DNA from 3 places in the Cupriavidus sp. OV096 genome. Region 2 is predicted to be linked to each of the others. Evidence: predicted binding sites of a transcription regulator. Region 2 holds the regulator's gene; each other region holds the start of a gene.
What was found. Region 2 encodes sigma-54, which starts transcription at its own class of promoters, with help from an activator protein. Its sites were predicted from a motif close to TGGCANGNAANCTGCTTT; they were not measured.

Region 1: the regulator sigma-54 is predicted to act here: its motif matches at 4,621-4,638, upstream of BM115_RS17575 (isopenicillin N synthase family dioxygenase).
Region 3: the regulator sigma-54 is predicted to act here: its motif matches at 4,855-4,872, upstream of atzF (allophanate hydrolase).

The regions. Positions count from the first base shown of each region.
Region 1 covers NZ_FOWM01000007.1:176,277-183,869, forward strand. The annotation lists gene garD (galactarate dehydratase) at 132-1,727, opposite strand; gene BM115_RS17565 (MFS transporter) at 1,756-3,120, opposite strand; gene kdgD (5-dehydro-4-deoxyglucarate dehydratase) at 3,548-4,462, shown strand; gene BM115_RS17575 (isopenicillin N synthase family dioxygenase) at 4,831-5,820, shown strand; gene BM115_RS17580 (HU family DNA-binding protein) at 5,920-6,378, opposite strand; gene BM115_RS17585 (Mpo1 family 2-hydroxy fatty acid dioxygenase) at 6,676-7,173, opposite strand; gene BM115_RS17590 (arylamine N-acetyltransferase family protein) at 7,386-7,593, shown strand, end outside.
Region 2 covers NZ_FOWM01000002.1:469,077-476,669, reverse strand. The annotation lists gene BM115_RS06210 (monovalent cation:proton antiporter family protein) at 1-676, opposite strand, end outside; gene BM115_RS06205 (KpsF/GutQ family sugar-phosphate isomerase) at 850-1,833, shown strand; gene lptC (LPS export ABC transporter periplasmic protein LptC) at 1,846-2,481, shown strand; gene lptA (lipopolysaccharide transport periplasmic protein LptA) at 2,545-3,186, shown strand; gene lptB (LPS export ABC transporter ATP-binding protein) at 3,227-4,027, shown strand; gene BM115_RS06185 (RNA polymerase factor sigma-54) at 4,161-5,642, shown strand; gene hpf (ribosome hibernation-promoting factor, HPF/YfiA family) at 5,693-6,046, shown strand; gene BM115_RS06175 (PTS sugar transporter subunit IIA) at 6,525-6,980, shown strand; gene hprK (HPr(Ser) kinase/phosphatase) at 7,037-7,593, shown strand, end outside.
Region 3 covers NZ_FOWM01000013.1:132,568-140,160, reverse strand. The annotation lists gene BM115_RS23210 (MocR-like pyridoxine biosynthesis transcription factor PdxR) at 1-770, shown strand, start outside; gene BM115_RS23205 (PQQ-dependent sugar dehydrogenase) at 811-2,256, shown strand; gene BM115_RS23200 (DMT family transporter) at 2,348-3,250, shown strand; gene BM115_RS23195 (cation:proton antiporter) at 3,271-4,572, opposite strand; gene atzF (allophanate hydrolase) at 4,908-6,638, shown strand; gene BM115_RS23185 (ABC transporter substrate-binding protein) at 6,680-7,593, shown strand, end outside.

The DNA of each region.
Region 1 (7,593 bases), on a different contig from region 2:
AAGGCGGATTCGTGATCCGGGGGATGGGGATGGGGGTGCGGCGAAGCGGGCTTCGCCCCGGGCGCAGCGCATCGGCAAAAAAAAGGGACCGCGCGACGGCGGCCCCTTCTCTTCCCTGCCCAGCCAGTGACTCAGGTCACCGGCGCCGGGTTGAACAGCGCGAGCGAGTTGTAGAGCTTGTGGTGCTCGGCCCAGGTCTTCTTGCGCCCGCTGGCCACGTCCAGCATCAGGTTGAACAACTCCCAGCCTACATCCTCGATGGTGGCCTCGCCGGTGGCGATGCGGCCCGCGTTGATGTCCATCAGGTCGTGCCAGCGGCGCGCCAGGTCGTTGCGGGTGGCCACCTTGATCACCGGCACCTCGGCCAGGCCATACGGCGTGCCCCGGCCAGTGGTGAACACGTGCAGGTTCATGCCGGCGGCCAGTTGCAGCGTGCCGCAGATAAAGTCGCTGGCCGGCGTGGCGGCGTAGATCAGGCCCTTCTGCTTGAGCTTCTCGCCCGGTGACAGCACGCCGGAGATGGCCGAGCTGCCCGACTTGACGATGGACCCCATCGCCTTTTCCACGATGTTCGACAGCCCGCCCTTCTTGTTGCCGGGCGAGGTGTTGGCGCTGCGGTCCACGCGGCCACGGTCCAGGTAGCGGTCGTACCAGTCCATCTCGCGGATCATGGCCTCGGCCACTTCCGGGGTGGCGGCCCGCGCGGTGAGCTGGGCGATGCCGTCGCGCACCTCGGTCACTTCCGAGAACATCACGGCGGCGCCGGCACGCACCAGCAGGTCCGTGGCGTAGCCCACGGCGGGGTTGGCGGTCACGCCCGAGAAGGCGTCGCTGCCGCCGCACTGCACGCCCACCACCAGTTCGGAGACCGGGCAGGTCTCGCGCTGGCGCGCGTTCAGCACTTCGAGGTGCGATTCGGCCATGGTCATGATCGAGTCGATCATCGACCCGAAGCCCACGTGCTGGTCATCCTGCAGACAGACCACGCCCACCTGCACCTCGCCGGCGCCGGTCTGGATGGGGATCGTGCCGGGCGGCATCAGGCGTTCCGGCTGGAGCTTCTCGCAGCCCAGGCTCACCATCATCGCGCGGCCGCCGAAGTTGGGGTTCAGGGCGATGTTGCGCAGCGTGCGGATGGGCACGATGGCATCGGGGGCGTCGATCGCCACGCCGCAGCCATAGGTGTGCTCCAGGCCGATCACGTCGTCGACATTGGGGTAGCGCGGCAGCAGTTCGGCCTTGATGCGGCGCACCGCGTGCTCGACCACGCCGGACACGCACTGCACCGTGGTGGTAATCGCCAGGATGTTGCGGGTGCCCACGGAGCCGTCCGGGTTGCGGAAGCCTTCGAAGGTATAGCCTTCCAGCGGCGGCAGCGGCGCCGGCACGCGCGTGCCGATCGGCAGGTCGGTCAGGCCCGGCGGCTCGGGCATGCGCAGCACGCGCTCGTTGATCCAGCTGCCGCGCGGCAGGTCTTTCAGCGCGTAGCCGATCACCACGTTGTAGCGCATGACCGCGTCGTCCTGCTTCAGGTCCACCAGCGCCACCTTGTGGCCCTGCGGCACGCGTTCCACGAGCGTCAGGCCGCACGGGAACACCGTGCCGGCGGGCAGGCCGCCGTCATTGGCGATGATGGCCACGTTGTCGTCGGCGTGGATGCGGATGTACAGCGGCTTGGGGTCGGCAGCCACGGCCTGGGCGGCCACCGGGGAATCCAGTTCAGACATGTTGGGGGGTCCTTGTCTTCTCTCTATATCAGGCGTGCTTCAGTTCCACGCGCCGGATGTCCTTCACGATCACCAGGTAGCTCACCACGGTGACCAGGGCGTTGATGCCCACGAAAACCAGCGCGCCGTTGAACGAGCCCGTGACGCTGAGGATATAGCCGATCACGATCGGCGTCACGATGCCGGCGATATTGCCAAAGGTGTTGAAAATGCTGCCGGCGAGGCCCATGACCTCCTTGGGCGCCGTATCGGCCACCACAGCCCAGCCCAGCGCGCCAATGCCCTTGCCGAAGAAGGCCAGCGCCATGATGCCGACCACCAGCCACTCGGCATCCACGTAGTTGCAGGCAATCATCGACACGGACAGCAGCATGCCGACCACGATGGGCAGCTTGCGCGCGAAGGTCAGCGAGTAGCCCTTGCGCAGCAGGCTGTCGGAGATCACCCCGCCCAGCACCCCGCCCAGGAAGCCGCAGATAGCCGGCAGCGAGGCCACGAAGCCCGCCTTCAGGATCGACATGCCGCGCGCCTGCACCAGGTACACCGGGAACCACGTCAGGAAGAAGTACGTCAGCACGTTGATGCAGTACTGGCCGAGGTACACGCCAGCCAGCATGCGGTTGGAGAGCAGTTGCTTGGCGTAGAACCAGCCCGCCGGTGCCTTTTCCTTGGCCTGGCCGGCGCCTTCGTTCATATGGATCAGCCCGCCGCCCTGCTCGATATAGTCGAGTTCGGCGCGGTTCACGGCCGGGTGCGTGGCTGGGCTGCGCATGATCTTGAGCCATACCAGCGCCAGCGCCATGCCCATCAGGCCCATCCACAGGTAGACGTGGTGCCAGCCCCAGCTATGGACGACCCAGGCCATCAGCGGCGTGAAGACCACGGCGGCGAAGTACTGGGCGGCGTTGAAGATGGCCGATGCCGTGCCACGCTCGGCGGTGGGGAACCAGCTGGCGACCACCTTGGCGTTGGCCGGGAAAGCCGGCGATTCGGCCAGGCCCACGGCAAAGCGCAGCGCGAACAGTACGGTCATGACCGAGCCGATGGTGGCGAACACGCCCAGCCAGCCCTGCAGCAGCGTGAAGAACGACCAGACGAAGATGCTGGCCGCGTAGATGCGGCGTGCGCCGAAGCGGTCGAGCAGCCAGCCGCCTGGAATCTGCGCCATCACATAGGCCCAGCTGAAGGCGGAGAAGATATAGCCCATCTGCACGGCGCTGAAGCCGAACTCCTCGCGCATCGCGGGGCCGGTGATCGACAGCGTGGCCCGGTCGGCGTAGTTGACCGTGGTCACAATGAAGATGAGCAGGAGAATCCAGTAGCGGACGTTGGTGCGGCGCGCGCCTTCGACAGAAGTCGCGGCGGCGGTGCTGGAAGTGGGGCTTGCGTTCATCGGGGTCTCCTCACAGCCGGGGACCGGGTGCAGAATGCGTGGGAACCGGCTTGTGATATGTCGTCGTACGACTGCGATTATAGGGACGCGGTTCCGTCAGACACAGTGCGCGTTTACCCTGAACGGTGCAAATCGCCCTGCTTTCGGGCATCGGGCCCGATGGCCTTCCTTTCAATCTGCTTGCGGCCTGGCGGGCGATCGGCCGGTCTGGGCGATGTGACGCCCCCCTCGTCTGCCCACCCCCGGTGCGGGCAAAAATGCCGGGGTTTTCCCTCGGTCGTGCCCTTAGCCCTTGCACCGTCAAGTTGTTAGTTGTACGATGACTTATCTCGAATCCACTCAGCAGTTGGGTGCGAGGTCATCGAACGGGCCTTGCCCCATTAACAAACCACACCATTTTCGCCATGTGGCGATCAGGATGAGCGACATGACTACACCGCAAGAACTCAAGCAGATTATTTCGGACGGCCTGCTTTCGTTCCCCGTGACCGACTTTGACGAACAGGGCAATTTCCGCCCGTCGACCTATATCGAACGCCTGGAATGGCTGGCCCCGTACGGCGCCTCGGCCCTGTTCGCAGCCGGCGGCACGGGCGAGTTCTTCTCGCTGACGCAGCAGGACTATTCGAACGTGATCCGCACCGCGGTGGAAACCTGCCGTGGCAAGGTACCCATCCTGGCCGGCGCCGGCGGCCCGACCCGCGTGGCCATCGAATACGCCAAGGAAGCCGAGCGCCTGGGCGCGCACGGCATCCTGCTGATGCCGCATTACCTGACCGAAGCCAGCGAAGAAGGCATCGCCAACCACATTGAAGAGGTCTGCAAGGCCACCAAGTGCGGCGTGATCGTCTACAACCGCGCCAACTCGCGCATCGGCGCCGACCTGCTGGAACGCGTGGTCGACCGCTGCCCGAACCTGATCGGCTTCAAGGACGGCGTGGGCGAGATCGAGGCAATGGTGCGCGTGCGCCGCAAGCTCGGCGACCGCCTGGCCTACCTGGGCGGCCTGCCCACCGCCGAGGTCTACGCCGCTGCCTACAAGGCGCTGGGCGTGCCGGTGTACTCGTCGGCCGTGTTCAACTTCATCCCGAAGACGGCGATGGACTTCTACCGCGCCATCGCGGCGGACGACCACGCTACCGTGGGTCGCCTGATCGACGACTTCTTCCTGCCGTACCTGGACATCCGTAACCGCAAGCACGGCTACGCGGTGTCGATCGTCAAGGCCGGCGCCAAGCTGGTTGGCCACGATGCCGGCCCGGTGCGCGCACCGCTGACGGACCTGAACGAAGAGGAACTGGGCAAGCTGGACGCCCTGATCCGCAAGCTGGGACCGCAGTAAGCGGTCATGTGGTGCCCTCCCCGCTGCGGGAGGAAAGAACTGAACGCCGGCCTTTGCGCCGGCGTTTTTTTTGGGCGCGCCGCACCATCCTGCGGCATGGCGTGCGCCACCCCGGCGCAAATCGGCCCGGAACTGGGTCAAAACCGGGTCGTGCCGGCTGGCCCGAAACCTGCAATCTCACCCCCCGAAGAGTAGAAGCGTTCAACCGCCCACCCCCGGTGCGCGGCAGGAAATTGCTCTTGACGTCCGTGCCCCGCCCTTGCGCGACTGGCACCGGGGCTCAAGAGATCGTCCGCAGGTCAGATCCCCCGGCAGTCATCGCGCGAAAGGCAGGGCCGCACCCAACCTTTCCTGACTCCGGAACGATCATGACCGACACCGCCTCCCTCCACGAACTGGCCCGCGAATCCCGCATGGGCGCGCAAGGCCACGAGACCAGCGCGCGCGAGATCCGCCGCATCGACCTCTCCGACTACCCCCGCCGCAAGGCCGAGATCGCCGACGAACTCTGGCATGCGGCCGTGGACGTCGGCTTCTTCCAGGTGGCGAACCACGGCATCGACCTCGCCGCCGTGCGCGAAGCCTTCGCCATGACCGAACGCTTCTTCGCGCTGCCGGAGGCCGTGAAGGGCCTGTATCCGCTGCAGAAGGCCAACAACGCCGGCTGGGAGTCCCGCGCGCAGGTACGGCCGTCCACGGGCACGCCGGACCAGAAGGAGTCCTACCAGATCACCCGCCCCCACATGGCGCCGCTGTGGCCCAGCGAGGCGGAGCTGGCCGGCTTCCAGGCCACCATGCTGGCCTTCGAGCGCCAGTGCTGGGAGGTGGGCATGAAGCTCCTGTCCTGCTTCGCCGACAAGCTCGGCTTCGATCCGGAATTCTTCACGCGCGCCCACGACCCGGCCGCGCCGGACTACCAGAGCACGCTGCGGCTGCTGCACTACTACGCGATTCCGCCCGAGGCGCAGGACAAACTCGAACTCTGGCGTGCCGGTGCCCATACGGATTTCGACTGCCTGACGCTGCTGTTCCAGCGCCAGGGCCAGGGCGGCCTGCAGGTCTGTCCGGGCAAGGAGATGGAGGCGCAGGCGTGGACGCCCATCGCCCCGGACGAGGACGTCATCACGTGCAATATCGGGGACATGCTGATGCGCTGGAGCGATGACCGCCTGCCTTCCAACTTCCACCGCGTGCGCAACCCCGCGCCGGGCGAGTACATGGGCCCGCGCTACAGCCTGGCGTTCTTCTGCCAGGCCAACCGCGAGGCGACGATCGAGGGCCCTGCGCGGCTGTACCCAGCCATCTCGGCGGGCGATTTCCTGCGCCAGCGCGTGGCAGCCAATTTCAAGGCGTACTGACCCGCCCTCGCCGCCCTCGCCGCCCGGGCATCCGGGCAACAAAAAACCCCACGCGCCGGAGCGGGTGGGGTTTTCAGGACTACCAAAGATGCGTGGCGATCAGGCCGCGGCGTCCTTCAGCTTCTTCAGCGGACGGACCTTGACCTTGACGCTGGCCGGCTTGGCCGGGAACCAACGCTCTTCACCCGTGAACGGGTCCTTGCCAAAGCGCTTCTTCTTGGCCGGCACTTGCTGTGCGGTCACCTTCAGCAGGCCCGGCAGCGTGAATTCGCCGGCGCCCTTCTTGTTCAGCGCGCTGACGATGGTGTTTTCCAGATGGGCCAGCACCGACTTCACGGCCTTGGCTTCCAGCTGGGTCTGAGCTACCAGGTGAGCGACCAGGCTCGACTTGTTGAAGGTGTCCTTCAGCGGCTTCGGGGCCGGAGCAGCGGCGGGAGCAGCCTTCTTGGCCGGAGCGGCCTTCTTGGCGGCAGCCTTCACGGGTGCCTTGGTTGCCGGTGCCTTCTTGGCAGCGGGCTTGGTTGCAGTCTTCGTGGTCGGTTTCGCTTTGGTCGCCATATCGATATACGTGAGTTGAAGAATGTGTCCCGGCGTATCGCCGCGTATCGCTGCGTCTCACCGCAGTGGCACGTTGCGAATCACGGGTGCCGGTACGCACTGAATCATAGCGGAAAGTACCGCAAGTCAAGGGGTTTTCGTACATGAGGCACGTCAAACCCAGTGAAAACCCCGGGTTTTGTCGCTGCTTTGCGTCAGCAACGGGCTCGCGAGCGGGCCTTGCGCACGCGTAAAGGGGGTACGTCCCCCCACTTTGGCGTGCGCGGCGTGTGCCCGAAGATCTGGAATCTGACCCGATCAGTGCACGTGCGCGGCCATTGCGTCGTGCGTTTCGCGGGCAAGGCCCATCGCGAACGCGGTCTCCGCCACCAGGAAGAGCGGGCCGATCAGCAGCCCGACGAGGTCATCGACGAACGCCGGCTTGCGCCCCTCGTAGTAGTGCCCGACGAACTGGATGATCCATCCCACCACGAACAGGCCGATGCCGGAAGCGAGCCAGGCCGCCGTCGGCAGCGCGGCAATCCATGCCCCAACCCATAGGAATACGGCCAGAATGACCGCCATGGCGAGGCCGAAGGCGAACGACAGCCGCAGGTAGAACAGGCACGAGAGCGCGTAGACGACCATGGCCGGGGTGAGGAACGCCGCCCCCTCGCCGAGCGGCATGGCGGGCCGGCCGAGCAGCGTGGTCACGGCCAGCACGATCATCGGGATGCCGACGAAATGGGTGACGATGTTGCGGCGATCGCGGTGATAGGCCGCGTAATGCGACAGATGCTCGATCAGGGTTTTCACGGGGCGTCTCCGGTGAGAGGGCCCGGCTGAGGATGACCCTGTCATGCGTGGGGCATCGGTGCCGGTGGCGTTGTGGACTTATAGTAGTGGGCGCGCCGGCCTCGGTCTACCCCACCGCTGACGAAGCGGATTCCGTCGGCGCAGCCTGGCATTCTCGCCAAACCAACCGCCACCCGGGCCGCTATCGGACCCCCACGGAGACAGCGAACCCCATGCTTCCCGTCGATGAAATTTCCCCGCTCTCGCCCGATCAGCTACCGGCGTGGCTGGCGCGGATCGGCCTCGATGCCGCGCCAGCCAGCCCCGACCTCCCCGCGCTGGACGCGCTGATCGCAGCCCAGCTCGCCCATCTCCCGTTCGAGAACCTGAATCCGCTCACGGGCCGACCCGTGCGGATCGACGTGCCGGACGTGTTCGAAA
Region 2 (7,593 bases):
GCAGGTTCAGCATGAACAGTTCCTGCGAGCGCCGCGCCGCCACCACGTGGAACCAGCGGCTCATCACGCGCTGGCCAAGGAAGAAGATCAGGCCGAGGGCCACCACGATCTTGACCGTGGCCACCCCCAGCGCCGCCGCCAGCTCGCCGGGGTCGCGCGAGAGCGCCGGGATGACGATCAGCAGCGGCACCACGGCCAGATCCTGGAACAGCAGCACGCTGATGATGTTGCGGCCGTGCTCCGCCTCCAGCTCCATGCGCTCGGAAAGCATCTTGGAGACGATGGCCGTCGAGGACATGGCCAGCGCCCCGCCCAGCGCCACCGAGGCCTGCCAGGTCAGCCCGATCCAGGCCGAGAGCGCCCATCCGGCCGCTACCACGAGCAGCATCGTCAGCACCACCTGGGAGCCGCCCAGCCCGAATACGAGCCGTTTCATCGAGCGGAGCTTGCCCAGGTTGAACTCGAGCCCGATCGAGAACATCAGGAAGACCACGCCGAATTCGGCCAGGTACTTGGTCTGGGCGGAATCGTTGGCCAGCGCGAGCGCGTGGGGACCGATCAGGATGCCCACCGCCAGGTAGCCCAGCATGGGTGGCAGTTGCAGCATGCGGAAGGCCACCACGCCAAGAACGGCGGCGGCCAGCAGCACGAGGGTCAGTTCCAGCGGAGAATGCATTCGGCGGGCTTCGGGGAAGACTTGGGGCTTGACCTGGAACGAGCCGGCCGGGCACGCGCGCCGTCCCGGCATCGGTGCCTCGCCGGGGAAACACGGCAAGCGGCGGTCGCCCGGACCCCATGGCAGAAAAGCCGGGCCGGTCGCCATCGCATTCGTTGGTATACTTCGTCGCCATGATAGCCAATTTCGATGCGGAACGAGCACTTAAGCTCGCTCGCCACACCCTCCAGATCGAAGCCGACGCCGTTTCCGCGCTGGCTGACCGACTGACGCCCGCGTTTACCAAGGCGGTCCAGATGATCCTGGGCTGCACCGGACGCGTGGTCGTGTCCGGCATCGGCAAGTCCGGCCATATCGGCCGCAAAGTGGCGGCCACGCTGGCTTCCACGGGTACGCCGTCGTTCTTCGTGCACCCGGCCGAGGCCAGCCACGGCGACCTGGGCATGATCACCCGCGACGACGTGCTGATTGCGTTCTCCAATTCCGGCGAGACGGCCGAGCTGCTGTCGATCGTCCCGATCGTCAAGCGCATCGGCGCCGGGCTGATCTCGGTCACCGGGAACCCGGAATCGAACCTCGCCAAGCTGTCCGATGCCCATCTGGACGGCGCCGTGGCCCAGGAGGCCTGCCCGCTGAACCTGGCCCCGACGGCCAGCACCACGGCGGCGCTGGCGCTGGGCGACGCCTTGGCCGTGGCCGTGCTGGACGCGCGCGGCTTTGGCGAGGAAGACTTCGCCCGTTCGCACCCGGGCGGCGCGCTGGGCCGCAAGCTGCTGACCCACGTGCGCGACGTCATGCGCACCGGCAACGGCGTGCCCGAGGTGCGTGAAAACACCCCGCTGGCCCAGGCGCTGATGGAAATCACCCGCAAGGGCCTGGCCATGACGGCCGTGGTGGACCCGGACGGCCACGCCATCGGCGTGTTCACCGACGGCGACCTGCGCCGCCTGCTGGAAACCCCGCGCGACTGGCGCACCGTGCCCATCGGCGAGGTCATGCACCGTAACCCCCACGTGGTGAACCAGGACCAGCTGGCCGTGGAAGCCGTGCAGATCATGGAAGCGAACCGCATCAACCAGCTGCTGGTGGTCGATGGCGACGGCAAGCTCGTGGGCGCGCTCCACATCCATGACCTGACCCGCGCCAAGGTCATCTGAGCGGGGCCGGCGATGCGCGACTTCTTCGGCAGGATCTCCGGTCTGGTCATGCGGCTGCTGCCGCTGCTGCTGATGGCGATGGTCGCCGGCAGCACGTTCTGGCTGGTGCAGATCAACTCGCCCCATGAGGACGAGGCCGCCCAGAACCGCGCCAAGCGCCATGAGGCGGACTACTACATGGACCGCTTCTCGGCCACGGAACTGGACACGACCGGCGCCACCAAGATGCGCTTCACCGGCGTGAAGATGATCCATTTCGAGGACGACCAGACCTACGAGGTGACCACGCCGGCCATGCGCGCCTACCAGCCGGACCGCCCCCCGGTCACGGTCAACGCGGACCGGGGCGTGATGAACTCGGAGGGCTCGGTCATCGACCTGTACGGCAATGCCTTCCTGGTACGGCAACCCGGCGTGGATCCGTCGAAGGACCCGCGCATGACCGCTGCATCGCAATATTTCCAGTTGCTGGTCAATGACGACATCGTCAAGACCGATAAAGCGGTACAACTCACGCGCGGCCCGTCGGTGATGACGGCCAACGGACTGGTCTTCAACAATGTCACGCGCGAAGTACAATTGCTCGGCAACGTACGCGGCACCATCGTCATGAATCCGCCGTCGGGGCAGGCCCGGACCACGCAGTAAGCACAACAACAAGCACGCCAGGCGCCGGCAACGGATCGCCCGTCATTCTCTCAGCTGACCAACATGACCCCATCCCTGACGACGTTGTCCTGTCGCCGCATCGTGCCCGCCCTGGCGGTGGCAATCGCCGCGCTCGGCGCGACCCTGGCCCAGCCGGCCCTGGCGGAGCGTGCCGACAAGGACAAGCCGCTGGTGCTGGAGGCCAACAACGCCAGCTATGACGACGTGAAGCAGATCTACACGCTGACCGGCAACGTCGTGCTGACCAAGGGCACGATGGTGCTGAAGTCGGACGCCGCGCAGATCCGCACCGACCCCGAGGGCTACCAGTACGCGGTGGCCACGGCCAATCCGGGCCGCCAGGCGTATATCCGCCAGAAGCGCGACGGCGTGGACGAATACATCGACGGCTGGGGCGACCGCATCGAGTACGACGGCAAGCAGGAAATGTCGAAGCTGATCGGTCATGCCCGCGCGGCGCGCATCGCCGGCGCGAAGACCGTCGACGAGATCCGCGGCGCCGTGATCACCTACGACAGCCGCAACGAGTACTACACGGCTGCCGGCGGCGACAACAACACCTCCACCGGCAACCCGTCCGGCCGCGTGCGCGCCGTGCTCTCGCCGCGCGCGGACCCGGCCAGCGGCGCCGCCGCGCCGCCGCCGCTGGAACTGAAGCCGGCGCCCGCGCCCGGCAAGCCCTGAACCCCGGACGCGCCCGCCGCGTCACGCATGCATTGACCTGATGAACGACTCCGCCACGCTCGCCCCGAACGCCTCCGCAGCCCCGTCGGCCGCCCGTACCGACAGCAGCACGCTGGTCGTGCGCCACCTGAAGAAGCGCTACGGTTCGCGCACCGTGGTCAAGGACGTCTCGCTGGACGTGAAGAGCGGCGAGGTGGTCGGCCTGCTCGGTCCGAACGGCGCCGGCAAGACCACGTCGTTCTACATGATCGTGGGCCTGGTGGCACTGGATGAGGGCGACATCGTGCTGGACGACCAGCACATCAGCGGCCTGCCGATCCACGAGCGCGCCCGCATGGGCCTGTCCTACCTGCCGCAGGAGGCCTCGGTCTTCCGCAAGCTCAACGTCGAGGAAAACATCCGCGCCGTGCTCGAGTTGCAATTGGAGAAGGGCAAGCCGCTGCCGAAGGCCGAGATCGAACGCCGCCTGGATTCGCTGCTGGATGACCTGCAGATCGCCCATCTGCGCAACAACCCGGCGCTGTCGCTCTCCGGCGGCGAGCGCCGCCGCGTGGAAATTGCCCGGGCGCTGGCCTCCGCGCCGCGCTTCATCCTGCTGGACGAGCCGTTCGCCGGCGTGGACCCCATCGCCGTGGGCGAAATCCAGCGCATCGTGAGCTTCCTGAAGGCGCGCAACATCGGCGTGCTGATCACCGACCACAACGTGCGCGAGACGCTCGGCATCTGCGACCACGCCTACATCATCAGCGAAGGCACGGTGCTGGCCGCCGGCCAGCCTGAGGAAATCATCGCCAACGAGTCCGTGCGACGCGTGTACCTGGGCGAAAATTTCCGCATGTGACCCATCGGCCGCCGCGTGCGGCCGCGCTTCTCCCGGCCTCCACGGCGACAGCCGGGGTCGATCAGGAAGTCAGAGCGATAGGCGATAGCAATTTCCGTTCCATAGTCGGAAGGATGCGCATAGAATAGGTCGCATGAAACCGTCGCTTCAGCTTCGTCTCTCGCAACATCTGGCATTGACCCCGCAGCTGCAACAGTCGATTCGATTGTTGCAGCTCTCGACGCTTGAACTCCAGCAGGAAGTGGAACAGGCGCTGACCGAAAATCCCCTGCTCGAACGCGAAAACGACTGGATCGAAAGCCCGTTGCGGGTAGCCGCCGATGGCTCGGTCAACCTCCAGAGCGCCCCCGCGCCGGCCTCCTCCGAGCCTCAGCCCAACGGCGACGCGCGCACCGATGGCGCGTCCGGCGGTGAGGACGACAACTACAACGACAACGGCAGCGAGGACTACGGCAGCGACTGGAGCCTCGACGACTTCGCCCGCCGCCCCCAGGGCGACGAGGACGAAAAGTCGCCGATGCAACTGCGCGATGCCGAACCCACGCTGCGCGAGCACCTGATGGGGCAGTTGGCCCCGCTGAAGATCTCGGTGCGCGACAAGGGCCTGGCCATCTTCCTGATCGAATCGCTCGACGATGACGGCTACCTGAGCGCCTCGCTCGAGGAAATCTGCACCGAACTGCCCGAGGAACTCGAATTCGAGATCGACGAAGTCCACGCGATCCTGACCCTGCTGCAGAGCTTCGACCCGCCCGGCGTGGGCGCGCGCAATGCCGCGGAGTGCCTCAGCCTGCAATTGCGTCGCCTGAAGCACTCGCATCGTGAGCTGGCGCTGACCATCGTCAATCATCATCTGGAACTGCTGGCCGTGCGCGACTACACGCGGCTAAAGAAAGCGCTCCAGGTGGACGAAATAGCACTGAAGGCGGCACACGAACTGATTCGCTCGCTGGCGCCGTATCCGGGGCACGCGTTCAACCGTCCCGAGGCCGACTTCGTGGTGCCCGACGTGTTCGTGCGCAAGAGCGGCAGCGGGTGGATCGCGGCGCTCAATCCGGATGTCATGCCACGGCTGCGCATCAACGACATGTATGCGCAGATCCTGCGCGGCGCGAAGGGCGAAACGGGGACGGCAGGCCTGCAGCAGAAGCTTCAGGAGGCGCGGTGGCTTATCAAGAACATCCAGCAACGATTCGATACGATCCTGCGTGTTTCGCAGGCAATTGTGGAACGTCAAAAGAACTTTTTCACGCATGGCGAAATCGCGATGCGCCCCTTGGTTTTGCGGGAAATAGCCGATACACTCGGTTTACATGAGTCGACCATTTCCCGGGTCACCACGAATAAGTACATGGCCACGCCCATGGGTACTTTCGAGTTGAAGTACTTCTTTGGGAGCCACGTCTCTACGGAGACTGGCGGCGCGGCCTCCTCCACGGCAATCCGCGCGCTGATCAAGCAACTGATAGGAGCCGAAGACCCCAGGAATCCTCTTTCCGACAGCCGGATCGCCGAACTGCTGGGTGAGCAAGGCTTCGTGGTCGCACGCCGCACGGTGGCGAAATACCGCGAAGCGCTCAAGATCCCCGCAGTCAATCTCCGCAAGACTTTGTAGCCGAGCCGCAACCGCCTGCCTGGTGCGGCTCTTTCAGAAGGAGAAGCGCTATGAACTTCAAGATCAGTGGACACCACCTCGACATCACGCCCCCGCTGCGTGAGTATGTGGAAACGAAACTGGAGCGAATTGTCAGGCATTTCGATCAGGTCATCGGCGTGAGCGTGCTGCTATCGGTGGACAACCACAAGGAGAAGGACCGGCGCCAGTACGCGGAAATCAATCTGCATCTGAAGGGGAAGGACATCTTCGTCGAAGCGCATCATGAAGATCTGTATGCGGCGATCGACTGTCTGGTCGACAAGCTCGACCGCCAGGTCATCCGCTACAAGGACCGCGTACAGGGCCACGATCGCGAGGCGGTGAAGTACCAGATGGCCGCCCAGCAACTGACGCAGCAGTAGACACCTGCAGGCAACCGAAAACAGAGCGGTTGCCGACCCTGCAGAGGACTGAAAAGAAGAGCTCAAGCCGCGCAATCAGCGCGGCTTTTTTGATGGGCGCGCGCCATGGCGGTGACGGTGCGGGCACCTGGAATGTTTCGTTACCTTATTGCCACGCCGGAGGGCGACCCGGGGCCCCCGGGAGCGGTCAAAATGGGAACAAGTGTTCGCAAGCCGCCCGCCTCGGTGTATGCTCCGCCATACAAATAACGACAGGACGGCCCCGGGACACCCCGGGTGGGCAAGCCGGCCGGCACGTCGTGGCACCGCCGCGACCCCGGCGCTGCATCGCAAAATCGCGGTGGAGCCCTGCTCTATAATGGCCGGACGCTCCAATGCGGGCGTCCCAGACAAGATCTCGGTACCCAAGTTTCGCCCCGAATCCGGCGGGACGGCCTTCGCGCCCCGGCCCGCTAACCTGACTTCTCGCGCATCGCCCATGAATCGTTTGGCCAAATTGCTGCCACCCGGCAACATCCATCTCGACGTCACCGTCACCAGCAAGAAGCGGGTGTTCGAGCAAGCCGGGCTCCTGTTCGAGAACAACCATGGCGTGGCGCGTGCTACCGTGACCGATAACCTGTTCGCGCGCGAATCGCTGGGTTCCACGGGTCTGGGTGCCGGCGTGGCCATTCCGCATGGCCGCATCAAGGGTCTCAAGCAGCCGCTGGCCGGCTTCATGCGCCTGGCCGAGCCCATTCCGTTCGAATCGCCGGACGGCAAGCCGGTGTCGCTGTTGATCTTCCTGCTCGTGCCGGAACAGGCCACGCAACAACATCTGGAAATCCTGTCGGAAATCGCCCAACTGCTCTCGGACCGCGAGATGCGCGAGGGCCTCGCCACACTGCCCACGTCGGAAGCGGTGCATGATCTGCTGACGCAGTGGCACCCCTGACTCCCGCCCCAACGGCCGCCTGAAACGGCCTGTCCGCCCCCGAAAGTCATACGCGCATGGAACTCACCGGCGTCACCTCGCAGTCGATCTTCGACGACAACGCAGCCGATATCAAGCTCTCGTGGGTCGCTGGCCTGGAAGGGGCCGACCGGGCCTTCGACGTGGAATTCGCCCGCGAAGCCACCTCGGCGGCGGACCTCGTCGGCCACTTGAACCTGATCCACCCGAACCGGATCCAGGTGCTCGGCAAGCCGGAAATCCTCTACTACCAGCGCCTCGACGACGAGCCGCGCAAGCGCCAGATGGGCGAGCTGATCCTGCTCGAGCCGCCGTTCCTCGTCGTGGCGGATGGCATGGAGCCGCCGCCAGACCTGGAGCTGCGCTGCACGCGCTCGTCCACGCCGCTGTTCACCACGCCGGTGTCGTCGGCGGCTGTGATCGACCATCTGCGGCTCTACCTGTCGCGCATCTCCGCCCCGCGCGTGACGATGCACGGCGTGTTCCTCGACATCCTCGGCATGGGCGTGCTGATCATGGGCGAGTCCGGCCTGGGCAAGAGCGAACTGGGCCTGGAACTGATCTCGCGCGGCCACGGTCTCGTGGCCGACGATGC
Region 3 (7,593 bases), on a different contig from region 2:
TGGTGCCGCTGCCCGTGGACGCCGAAGGGCTGTGCCTGCCCGATGCGGACGCCAGCGCCCCCGCGCCGCGCTTTATCTTCGTCACGCCTTCGCACCAATACCCGCTGGGCGCCGTGATGAGCCTCCGGCGGCGGCGCGCGCTGCTGGAGTTCGCGCGGCGGCACGGGAGCTGGATCGTGGAGGATGACTACGACAGCGAATTCCGCTTCTCCGGCCAGCCGATTCCGTCGCTGCAGGGTATGGAGCCGGACGCGCCGGTGCTCTACATCGGCACCTTCAGCAAGACGCTCTACCCCGGCCTGCGCATGGGCTACCTGGTGCTGCCGAAGGGGCTGACGGAGGCCTTCCAGACCGCCCATTCCGACCTGTACCGCGCCGGCCACCTGATGACGCAGGCCACCGTGGCCGAGTTCATGCAGGCTGGCGACTATGCCGCGCACATCCGCCGCATGCGCCCGCTCTATGCCCGGCGGCGCGCGGTGCTGGCCGGGCTGATCGAACGCTACCTCGGGACGGAGGCGCTGCACGAACACGCGAGCAACGCCGGGCTGCACCTCGTGCTGCGCCTGCCCGACCACGTGGACGATGTGGCCCTGACCGCCGACATCCGCGCGCGCGGCATCCTGGTACGGCCGCTATCGCGCTATTTCATGGGGCCGACGGTTCGGCGCGGGCTGCTGCTGGGCTATGCCTGCGTGCCCGAGGAAGACATCGGCCCCGCCTTCGACGTGCTGCTCGATTGCCTGCTGCCCCGGCTCAGACCGACCTAGGATACAAAGGCTTCGGTAACGTGGTGAGCAGGAGGACGTGATGATTCATGCACATCGATCGATGCTATGCCGGCTGCTCGCCATCACCACGCTGTGGCTGGCCGGCTGTGGCGGTGGCGGCGGCGACGTCCAGATCACCAGCGGCAGCACGCCCGCCACCCTCGCGATCGTCGTGTCCGGCCTGCCCGCCGGCACGCCGGCCAACATCACGGTGACCGGGCCGGGCGGCTATCGGCAGACCGTCGGCCAGACCGTCACGCTTGGCAACCTCGCGGCCGGCACCTACACCGTGACGGCGGCCCCGGTACTGACCGGATCGACGTCCTACCAGCCCTCGCAGGCCGCGCAGACCGCGATGGTGGCCGCCAACACGGCGCCCACTATCGGCGTGAGCTACGGCGCGCCCTCGGACATGCGGCTGTCGCTGACCCAGGTGGCGGAAGGCTTCGCGGCGCCGATCTTCCTCACCGCACCCGCCAACGACCCCCGGCTGTTCGTGGTGGAGCGCGCCGGCCGGGTCCGCATCGTGCGGGACGGCAGCGTGCTCGCCGCGTCCTTCCTCGACCTCTCCATCCTCACCACCACCGACGGCGAGCGCGGCCTGTTCTCGATGGCGTTCGACCCCGCCTACGCCACCAACGGGCGCTTCTACGTCTACTACACCGACCAGAACGGCGCGATCACCGTGGCGCGCTACACGGTCTCGGCCAGCAACCCGGACGCAGCGAACCCCACCGGCACGTTGCTGCTGTCGATTCCGCACCCGGGGGCCAGCAACCACAACGGCGGCCAGCTCGCGTTCGGCACGGACGGCATGCTCTACATCGGCACCGGCGACGGCGGCGGTAGCAACGACCCCGCCAACAACGCCCAGAACAGCGGCACGCTGCTGGGCAAGATCCTGCGCATCGACGTGAGCGGCGCCAGCTATACCGTGCCGGCCGGCAATCCGTTCGCCGGCGGCGGGGGCGGACGCCCCGAGATCTGGGCCACCGGGCTGCGCAACCCGTGGCGGTTCTCGTTCGATGCGAACGGCCTGCTCTATATCGCGGATGTCGGCCAAGGCCAGCGCGAGGAAGTCAACGCCATGCCAACCGCCAGCGGCGGCCTCAACTACGGATGGGATCGTCTGGAAGGCACCGCCTGCGTCGGCGCCACCGCGTGCGACCCCGCCGGCCTGACCGCGCCCGTGTTCGAGTACAGCCACGACGCCGGCGGCTGCGCCATCGTCGGCGGCTACGTCTATCGCGGCGCGGCCCTGCCCGAACTCCAGGGCCGCTATTTCTACACCGACCTGTGCACCGGCAAGCTGGCCAGCTTCCTGTACCGCGACGGCGCCGTTTCCGAGCGGGTGGACTGGCCGGTCACCGCCAGCGGCAGCGTCTACTCCTTCGGCACCGATGCCGCGCAGGAACTCTACGTACTGGCCGACGCCGGCACGTCTTCGACGAGCGGCAAGGTGTATCGGGTACAGCGGGCGCCTTAGGGGCGCCTTAGGGGCGCCTTGCGGGGGGCGCCAGCGCCACACGCCGTGATGGCGGATAATCCCGCATCCTCACGACGCCCTCCCCACCCCCATGCATGCCAGCGCCACCCGCCGCCTCGACGGGACCACCCTGTTCCTGCTCACCTTCCCGCCACTGGCCTGGGCGGGCAACGCGATTGTCGGGCGGCTGGCCGCCGGTACGTTTCCGCCGCTCACGCTGAATTTCGTGCGCTGGGTACTGGCCGGGACCTTGTTGGGGCTCTACGCCTGGCGCGGGGTGGTGGAACATCGGGCCACGCTGCGCCGGCATGCGGGGCTGCTGACGGCGATGGGCGTGCTGTCGATTGCCAGCTACAACGCGTTCCAGTACCTCGCGCTGACCACCTCGACGCCGATCAACGTCACCTTGATTGGCGCCTCCACGCCGCTGTTCCTGCTGATCATCGGCGCGCTGTTCTTCGGGGAGCGCATGCGGCCGTGGGCTGTGGCGGGGGCGCTGCTGTGTCTGGTGGGGGTGTCTTTCGTGCTGGTGCGCGGGGAGTTGGGGCGGCTGGCGCAGCTCGACTTCGTGCCCGGCGACCTATACATGCTTGCGGCGACCATCGCCTGGAGCGCCTATACCTGGCTGCTGCGCAAGCATCGCCCGGACCTGCCGCTGCCGGTGCTGCTGTTCGCGCAGATCGTCACCGGCGTGGTGGCCAGCGTGCCCGTCACGGCGTGGGAATTGATGACGCTGTCGACGCCCATCCCCTGGAACGGCAAGGTGATGGGCATCCTGCTTTATGTGTCGACGATTCCCTCGCTGCTGGCCTACTTCGCCTGGGACCGCGCCATCGCACGGGCCGGCGCGCAGTTGCCGGTGTTCTTCATCACGCTGACGCCGGTGTTCGCCGCCCTGCTCTCCACGCTGCTGCTCGGCGAGTCGCCCCACTGGTATCACGGCGTGGGGCTGCTCACCATCGCCGCAGGCATCGGGCTGGCGCAGCGGCGCTGAATGACGCTGAAGGGTGCTGGCTAGCGCCCCAGCCGTTGATGGAAGGCCATCAGCGGCGTGGCCGTCAGGCCGTGCAGGACGATGGAGAACACCACGGTGCACAGCGTGGCGTGGATCAGGAAGGGGCTCCATTCCTCGCCGGCGGTGTGCGTCAGGGCATAGGCCAGGTAGTAAAGCGAGCCGATGCCGCGAATGCCGAACCACGCGGTCAGGCGCCGCTGGCCGCGCGCCATGGGCAGGTCGAAGGTGGACGCATAGACCGATAGCGGCCGGATCAGGCAGATCAGCAGCAGCGCCAGCACCACGTACTGGGCGTGGAAGACCTCCCGGGTCAGCATCGCCCCGATCAGCAGGGTGACGCACAGCTCGGCCAGCCGTTCGATATTGAACGAGAACTCCGAGGCGGTATGGGTGAGGTAGGCGGCGGCCTTGCGCTCGTGCGTGGAGGTGGTCTCGACATCGGCCGTATGCAGCGGTCCCAGCACCTCCGCCGGCGAGGTGGCGGGATTCTCGCGGCGCTCCACCTGCCGCATCGCCAGCCCCGCCGCGAACACGGCCAGGAAGCCGTAGGTGTGCAGCAACAGCGCGGCGCCGTAGGACACGCCGATCAGGCCCAGCGTGAGGAAACTCTCCAGCCCCACCGCCTCATGGAAGCGCAGCCGCAGGACCAGGATGGTCTTGCTCGCCAGCCAGCCCAGCAGCCCACCGATTGCCAGCCCGCCGAGGGTGCTCCAGACCAGATCGACCGCCATCCAGCGGCCGCCCCACGCGCCCAGTTCGTGGAAACCCAGCAAGCCAAGGCCGAGCATGACGAACGGGAACGCCGCGCCATCGTTCAGGCCGCCCTCACCCGTCAGGCTGTAGCGCACCACGTCGCGATCCTCGGTATCGGCCATCTGCACGTCCGAGGCCAGCACGGGGTCCGTGGGCGCCAGGATCGCCCCGAGCAGCACCGCCAGGCCCAGTGGCACCTGCAGCCAGCCCACCGCCACGGCGCAGACGCCGCCGATGGTCAGCAGCATCGCCACGGTGGCCAGCCGCACCGGCAGGCGCCAGACGCGGTACGTCATCTGCACCCGCAGCCGCAAGCCCACGCCGAACAGAGCGACGAGCACGGCCAGCTCGGTGATCCATTCCAGTACCCTCACGTGGCCCGGGTCCGTCAGATCGAGCACGATCAGCCCGGCCCCGCCCGGTCCCAGCGCCATCCCCACTAATAGATACAGGCCGGACGGGGACATGGGCAGGCGCTTCACCATGGAGTCGATCAACCCCATCGTGATCAGCAGCGCGCCAATGACCAATGCCCAGGTCGCGAACAAGCTGGCTCCTCTATTCGATATATCCCGGTCGAGACTTTCACAGTAGGCGGCGCGGCGGGCGGGCGCTGTCGGGCGGACCCCGTAGCGCCGTGTCAGTGAAGACCTCCCGACACTGGTGCGTGCGCGCACCACGCAGGGGCTTGCGGGTGGGCGGCGGGGTGTGGGTGGCAGGCCGAAGGCGCCCAGCAGCCCGGTCACGCGTGAACAGCCACGTGGCTAATCGACTGATTTCATTGACATTTTCCACGTCTGACCGGGCTTCCCCCTGCCCAAAAGTGCCTTTGGCACGGTGATTGCTATCTTGTATCCAAGATTGGATTTCAGATAGGACTCTCATGCGTACCTCTACCTCGGCCACCACAGCGGCCACGACAGCCGCCCCCGGCGAGGCCGATGCGGCGTGGATCGCGCGGTTCGATACCCCGGTCGTCGCCCCGCACCCGGAGCACGCCCCGCTGGCCGGCCTGCGTTTTGCGGCCAAGGACAATATCGACGTGGCTGGCGTGCCGACGACCGCCGCCTGCCCCGAATTCGCCTACGTGCCGGACGCCCACGCCACGGTGATCGCGCGCCTGCTGGGCGCCGGCGCGGCGTTGGCCGGCAAGACCAACCTGGACCAGTTCGCCTGCGGCCTGAATGGCACGCGCTCGCCCTACGGCGCCGTGCCCAATGCGTTCGACCCGGCCTATGTCAGCGGCGGGTCGAGTTCCGGTTCGGCGTACGCGGTGGCCAGCGGTGAGGTTGACTTCGCGCTGGGCACGGACACCGCCGGCTCCGGCCGGGTGCCCGCCGGGCTCAACAACATCGTCGGGCTGAAGCCGAGCAAGGGCCTGATCTCCGCCCACGGCGTGTTCCCCGCCGCGCAGAGCGTGGATTGCGTGTCGATCCTGGCGCGCACGGTGGCCATGGCGGTGCGCGTGCTGGAAGCCGCAGCCGGCCATGACCCGCAGGACCCGTACTCGCGCGCGCTGCCGCTGGCGCGCACGCCGCTGCCGGCTGCGTTCCGCTTTGGCCTGCCGGCCGAGCCGGAGTTTTTCGGCGATGACCTCGCCCGCCGGGCCTTCGACGCCGCCGTTGCCGCGCTGGAGGCGCTGGGCGGTCGCGCGGTGCCCATCGACTATGCCCCGCTGGCCGAAGCCGCCGCGCTGCTCTATGACAGCGCGCTGGTCGCCGAGCGCTACGCCGCCGTGCGCCCCTTCTTCGACCGCGCGCCGGGCGCGGTCATCGAGCCGGTGCGTTCGATCCTGGCCGCCGGCAGCCGCTACAGCGCCGCCGATGTGTTCGATGCCCAGCACGCGCTCCAGGCCCTGGCCCAGCGCGCGGCCACGATGTGGCAGGACATCGACGTGCTGTGCGTGCCCACGGCGCCGACGCATTGCACCATCGCCGCCATGCTGGCCGATCCGGTGGTACGCAACCGCGAACTCGGCCACTACACGAACTTCGTCAACCTGCTCGACTACGCCGCGCTGTCCGTGCCCGCTAGCCTGCGCCCGGACGGGCTGCCGTTCGGCATCACGCTGATCGGCCAGGCCGGCAGCGACTGGCAGCTCGCCGACCTGGGGCAACGCTTCCACCACGCCACGGGGCTGACGCTGGGTGCGACGGGCGAGCCGCTGCCCGCGCCGGTGTCCATTGCCGGGCTGGCCCCGTCCCCCGCCACTCATCTGCCGCTGGCCGTGGTGGGCGCCCATCTCTCTGGCATGCCGCTGAACGGTCAGTTGACCGAACGCGGTGCGACGCTGGCCGAGGCCACCACCACCGCGCCGCACTATCGGCTGCACGCGCTGCCCGGCACCACGCCGCCAAAGCCCGGCCTGCGCCGCGTGGACGCCGGGGAGGATGCCGGCGCCGCCATCGCGGTGGAGGTGTGGCAGGTGCCGCTCGCCGCCGTCGGCAGCTTCCTGGCGCTGGTGCCGGCCCCGCTCGCGCTGGGCAGCCTCGAGCTGGCCGATGGCCGCTGGGTCCATGGCTTCGTCTGCGAAGGCCATGCGCTGCACGGTGCGCCCGATGTCAGCGCCCATGGCGGCTGGCGCGCCTATATCACGTCGCTCTCCGCCGCTTGACCGTCTTCCGAATCCTCAACATTCACGCACAGGAACCTGCCATGACCCGCTCCACCTCCCGTCCCGCCACCGTCTCCCCCTCGCGCCGCCGCGCGCTGAAGGCCGGCGCCGCCGCGCTGTCCGTGCTGGCCGCGCCGGCCATCGTCCGCGCGCAGGGTACGCCCAAGCTGCGCATCGGCTACTGGCCGGTCGCCTCGGGCCTGCCCTTCTTCGCCGCCGTCGAAAAGGGCTATTTCAAGGAGGCCGGGCTGAACGTCGAGCCGATCAAGTTCGCCAGCCCGCAGCAGGTCATCGAGGCCATCCTGGCCGGCCGCTGCGACGGCAGCGCCAATGGCACCGCCTCGGCCGCGCTGGCCATCGGTGACATCGCCCAGCCCGGCCTGCTGAAGATCTTCTGCACCAACCCGACCAACGCCAAGTTCGTGCTCGACGAGTTCCTCGTGGCCAAGGACAGCCCGATCAAGACCGTGGCGGAACTCAAGGGCAAGCGCGTGGCATGCGGCCCGGGCCTGCAGAACGTGGTGCTGGCCAAGACCATGCTGGAGCGTGCCGGTGCCGGCAAGATCAGCGTGACGGAACTGCCGATTGGCCAGCACGTGGCGGCGCTCGCCGCCGGCCAGATCGATGGGGTCTACTCGCTCGAGCCGACCGGCACCATCGGCCGGCTCAACGGCACCACGCGCACGCTGGAAGCCGGCGTGGTGGCGCGCTACATCCTCGGCGACCCGATGGCCCCGTGGCATGGCGGCTCGGCCAGCCTGACCACGGAATTCCTCGGCAAGAACAAGGACGTGGCCAAGGCCTACCTCGCCGCCTACCGGCGCGGCGTGGTGCTGGTGCGCCAGAACCCGACCGAGGCGCGCCCCTTCCTCAAGGGCTATACGGCCATCGAAGGCGCGCTGACGGCCGAGGTGCCGATGGCTGACTACCTGTTCTTCGACGAATTCAAGGCCAG